Regions from separate parts of the Brassicibacter thermophilus genome, predicted to be linked through region 2. Evidence: a T-box and tRNA genes for the amino acid it is inferred to sense, from the RefSeq annotation. Region 2 holds a T-box; the other holds one or more tRNA genes.
The links. A T-box is a leader RNA that pairs with one kind of tRNA and senses whether it is charged. The one in region 2 lies ahead of leuS (leucine--tRNA ligase), so its partner is inferred to be a tRNA-Leu.
Positions count from the first base shown of each region.

Region 1: it encodes a tRNA-Leu, which carries the amino acid that the T-box ahead of leuS (leucine--tRNA ligase) is inferred to sense. The anticodon was not compared.

Region 1 is NZ_AP042446.1:843,582-846,055, reverse strand. It holds gene ACZ41D_RS04030 (glycoside hydrolase family 18 protein) at 1-934, opposite strand, end outside; tRNA gene ACZ41D_RS04025 (tRNA-Arg) at 1,007-1,083, opposite strand; tRNA gene ACZ41D_RS04020 (tRNA-Gly) at 1,123-1,197, opposite strand; tRNA gene ACZ41D_RS04015 (tRNA-Leu) at 1,216-1,299, opposite strand; tRNA gene ACZ41D_RS04010 (tRNA-His) at 1,321-1,397, opposite strand; tRNA gene ACZ41D_RS04005 (tRNA-Arg) at 1,405-1,481, opposite strand; tRNA gene ACZ41D_RS04000 (tRNA-Gly) at 1,492-1,565, opposite strand; gene ACZ41D_RS03995 (metallophosphoesterase family protein) at 1,655-2,140, opposite strand; gene ACZ41D_RS03990 (XTP/dITP diphosphatase) at 2,140-2,474, opposite strand, start outside.
Region 2 is NZ_AP042446.1:1,613,708-1,616,181, forward strand. It holds gene asnS (asparagine--tRNA ligase) at 1-272, shown strand, start outside; gene ACZ41D_RS07590 (SEC-C metal-binding domain-containing protein) at 317-820, shown strand; T-box leader at 872-1,079, shown strand; gene leuS (leucine--tRNA ligase) at 1,144-2,474, shown strand, end outside.

The DNA.
Region 1 (2,474 bases), 770 kb from region 2:
CCATAAATATTTTCCATCTAGGTATAACTGTAATAGCATAGTCTAAAACTTTTCTTACTTCGTTAGCTGGGGCTACTGCTAAAGGTGGTCCTCCTGGCCACCCCCACTCATAAGTCATCAATACTACAAAATCCGACAATTGGCCGTGAACAAGGTAATCATGTGCTTTATATAACAATCCCTTCTGTTCTGCATTAATTTTAGGTGCAAGTGCTGTAGATACTATATATCCATTAGCATGCATTACTTCTACTATTCTATGTAAAAACTGATTGTATAATTCACTATCATAAGGAAAAACATATTCAAAATCTATATTTATTCCCCTAAAACCCTTTTGTCTCATTGTACTAAGAATATTTATAAATAATCTTTCCTGTATCTCAATGCTAGAAAGAATTGAATGAACTAAATTAGAATTAAAGCCATCTTCATCAAAATTTGTTATAGTCATTAACGGTAAAATACTAGATTTAAGAGATATTTGTACTTCAGAATCATCTTCTAAAGGTATTATACCTCCATCTTCTTGTATTCTATAGCTAAACATACTGATATAAGTTAAATACTCTTTAGTCTGTTCAATAATTTCTGTCTTATCTATTTCATTAATGGTTAAATATCCATTTACTAGAATATTAGGTTTTGGAATATGTATTTCTTGGCCCACAAAAATCATATTAGGATTAATGATCCTGTTTTCAATCATTAATGCTTCAACAGTAACTCCGTATCTTTGAGCAATATACCAAAGAGTTTCTCTAGGACGAACTATGTGAATATTATTATTTACAGGAATTATTAAAGCCTGCCCTACCATTAGTAATTCAGGATTTTCTAATTCATTTATATCAATTATTTGATTCATAGTTACTCCGTAGTTATTTGAAATGCTCCAAAGCGTCTCTCCTCTTTTCACTACATGTATTAACATAAATAAACACCCCACAGAATATAATTATTATATATATTATATTCTAGTGGAGTGCTATTTGTTCCCCTTTTTTGGCGCGCCCTGAGGGACTCGAACCCCCGACCAACTGATTCGAAGTCAGCGACTCTATCCAACTGAGCTAAGGGCGCACATATTAATAAAGTTGACTTTTTAGTCAACTTATTTGTTGGAGCGGAAGACGAGATTCGAACTCGCGACCCTCGCCTTGGCAAGGCGATGCTCTACCACTGAGCCACTTCCGCATATTCAATATATTATAGTGGTGCGGGAAAGAGGACTTGAACCCCCACGCCAAAGGCACTAGATCCTAAGTCTAGCGCGTCTGCCAATTCCGCCATTCCCGCATGATAAATAAAACATAAAAGTGGGGTGGATAAAGGGACTCGAACCCTTGGCCTCTAGAGCCACAATCTAGCGCTCTAACCAACTGAGCTATACCCACCATATTTTGGTGCACCTAGGAGGATTCGAACCCCCGGCACACGGATTAGAAGTCCGTTGCTCTATCCAACTGAGCTATAGGTGCAAAAGTTTATTGGAGCGGGTGAAGGGAATCGAACCCTCGCAACTGGCTTGGGAAGCCAGGGCTCTACCACTGAGCTACACCCGCAATACTAACTAACAATATAGAATTATAGCAAAAAGAAATAACGTTGTCAATAATATTTTCTACATCTAAACAAATAATCTAATGTGCCGTTATTTCACCTCTACATGTTTAGCACTTATCTTTTTTCCTATTTCTACTATACAAAAAGTTTTACATGCTCCACAGCGAGGCATAGTAGGACTTCCAGGATTTAAAAAAAATATATCATCATAATGTGTAGACATAGGAATATGAGTATGACCAAAAAACACTGCGTTTACGTCTAATTCTTTTGCTCTATAATATAATCTCTCAAGACCAAATTTTATACCATATTCATCTCCATGAGTTAAAAATATTTTAAAATTATTAATTTCTAAAATATTTTCCTTTGGATATAACTTACTTTTCTCCTTAAAAGCATCACAATTTCCCCTCACTACAGTAACAGGTAAGTCTATCATTTCAGAAATTTTTAACGAATCTTCTGCATAATCACCAAGATGAACAATTGACTCTACTTTTTCTATCTTTTTTAAAGCTTTAACAACTCCATATATATATCCATGAGTATCACTTATAACTGCTATCTTCACTATCTATCATCCTTTGCTATCCTATCGAGTTCATTTTTTAAATTTTTAAGTGCATTTGCCCTATGGCTTATCTTATTTTTTATTTCCTCACCTAATTCTGCAAAAGTTTTATCATATCCGTCAACAATAAACAATGGATCATATCCAAAACCGTTGTTTCCCCTTGGCTCAAAAGCAATCTTACCTTTACATTCTCCTTCAACTGTTCTAATACTTTTATCTTCCAGAACTATAGCCATAACAGTCTTAAATTTTGCATTTCTATCTTCCATAGAAATACCTTTAAGTTTTTTTAAAAGCTTTTTATTGTTATCCTCATATGTTGCATTTTCAC
Region 2 (2,474 bases):
TTGCAGCTATGGATTTATTAGTTCCTGGAGTTGGTGAAATAATAGGAGGGAGCCAAAGAGAAGAAAGATTAGATGTCCTTGAAGCTAGAATGGATGAAATGAAAATGAAAAAAGAAGATTATTGGTGGTATTTAGATTTAAGAAAATATGGTGGAACGAAGCATGCTGGATATGGACTAGGCTTTGAAAGAGCTGTAATGTATATTACTGGAATGAGCAATATTAGAGACGTAATTCCTTTTCCAAGGACAGTAAGGTCTATAGAGTTTTAGGTGAGTTATAAGTATTAAAAGATATTTTAGCAAGAGGTGAGGAAATGAGTTTATATGAAAGTTGGAAAGATTTAGCATATAAACAAATGACAAAGAAAGAATATAATGAATTTTGGAAGCCATATTTAGAAATGGAGAAGAAAAACTATGAGTATATTTTAGAAAATAAAAAGGCTAATATTAATGGAAAGTTAAATGATATTGCTGAAGAATTTGGTATGGATGATATAACTTTTGTTGGTTTTTTAGACGGGTTAAATACTAGCTTGGTTGAACCTTTAGATATGGAAAAGTTAAACGAAGAAAGTGAAATTAATATTAATATTGATTTTAAAAAATTGTATTATAATATGATGGAAGCAAAGGCGAAATGGCTCTATAATTTACCACAATGGGATAAAATATTAACTCAAGAGGAAAGAAAGAATATTAAAAATGAGTATAGGTCTTCAAAAATGGTAGTTAAATCAGATAAGATAGGTAGAAATGATCCATGTCCATGTGGTAGTGGTAAAAAGTACAAAAAATGCTGTGGCAAGAACTTGTAGATTGCTTCTTGATTTTTATAATATAATTTGTTATAATAATTTGCAATTGAATAATTAGCTATGAAAAGAAGTAGTAGGCTTATACTTTATTTTAAGAGAGCTGCTGGATGGTGAAAAGTAGCAATAAAGGAAGCTGAACTCGTCTTTGAGCTATCAAAGTGAATTTAAGTAACTTTGATCGGTTATAACCGTTATCAAAAAGAGTGGATAGCTATATTGCTGTCAATTAGTGTGGTACCGCGAACCTTTCGTCTCTAAATGAGTTGAAAGGTTTTTTTGATATAAATTTGATATAAATTAACATAGTAATAGGAGGTATTTAGGTGAGTAAATCTTATAATCCAAGAGTAATTGAAAAAAAATGGCAAGCTATATGGGATGAGAAAAAAACATTTTATGCTTGCAATGATACATCAAAACCTAAATTCTATGCATTAATAGAATTCCCTTATCCATCTGGAAAAGGGCTACACGTTGGTCATCCAAGACCATATACTGCGTTAGATATTGTAGCAAGAAAAAGAAGATTGGAAGGCTATAATGTACTATTTCCTATTGGATGGGATGCTTTCGGTCTTCCTACTGAAAATTATGCTATTAAGAACAAAATTCACCCTAGAGAAGTTACTAAGAAAAATGTAGCTATGTTTAAAAAGCAATTGAAATCTTTAGGTTTTTCTTTTGATTGGTCAAGAGAAATAAATACTACTGATCCTAGTTATTATAAGTGGACTCAATGGATATTCCTAAAATTGTTTGAAAAAGGTTTGGCTTATAAAAAAGAGATGCCAATTAATTGGTGTACTCAATGTAAGATAGGGCTTGCAAATGAAGAAGTTGTTAATGGAGCTTGTGCAAGGTGTGGTGGTGAAGTAGTAAGAAAAGTAAAAAATCAGTGGATGCTTAAAATTACTGAGTATGCTGATAAACTTATAAAAGATCTTGAATTAGTTGATTATATAGAACGTGCGAAGATCCAACAGATTAATTGGATAGGGCGTTCAGAAGGTATGGAAGTAGATTTTAAAATAGCAGGTACTGATAAAAATTTACGAGTATTTACTACACGACCAGATACATTATTTGGAGCTACTTATATGGTTATTTCTCCAGAACATCCTTTAATTAACGAATATAAGGATAGAATAAAGAATATAAGTGAGATAAGAGAGTATCAAAAACAAGCTAGCAAAAAATCAGACTTTGAAAGAGCAGAACTTGCAAAAGAAAAAACGGGAGTAGAAATAAAAGGACTAAAGGCTATTAATCCTGTTAATGGTAAAGAAATACCTATATGGACATCTGATTATGTGCTTATGTCTTATGGAACAGGTGCAATAATGGCAGTGCCTGCTCATGATACTAGAGATTGGGAATTTGCTAAAAAATTTGGTCTTCCAATTATTGAAGTCGTTAAAGGTGGTAATGTTGAAAAAGAAGCTTTTACTGATGTCCAAAAAGGTATTTTGGTTAATTCAGATTTCTTAAATGGCTTAGATGTAAACGCTGCGAAGAAGAAGATAAGTGATTGGTTAGAAGAAAAAGGATTAGGAACTAGGAAAGTAAATTATAAGCTTAGAGACTGGGTATTTTCTAGACAAAGGTATTGGGGGGAACCTATACCTTTAGTATACTGTGAAAAATGTGGTTGGGT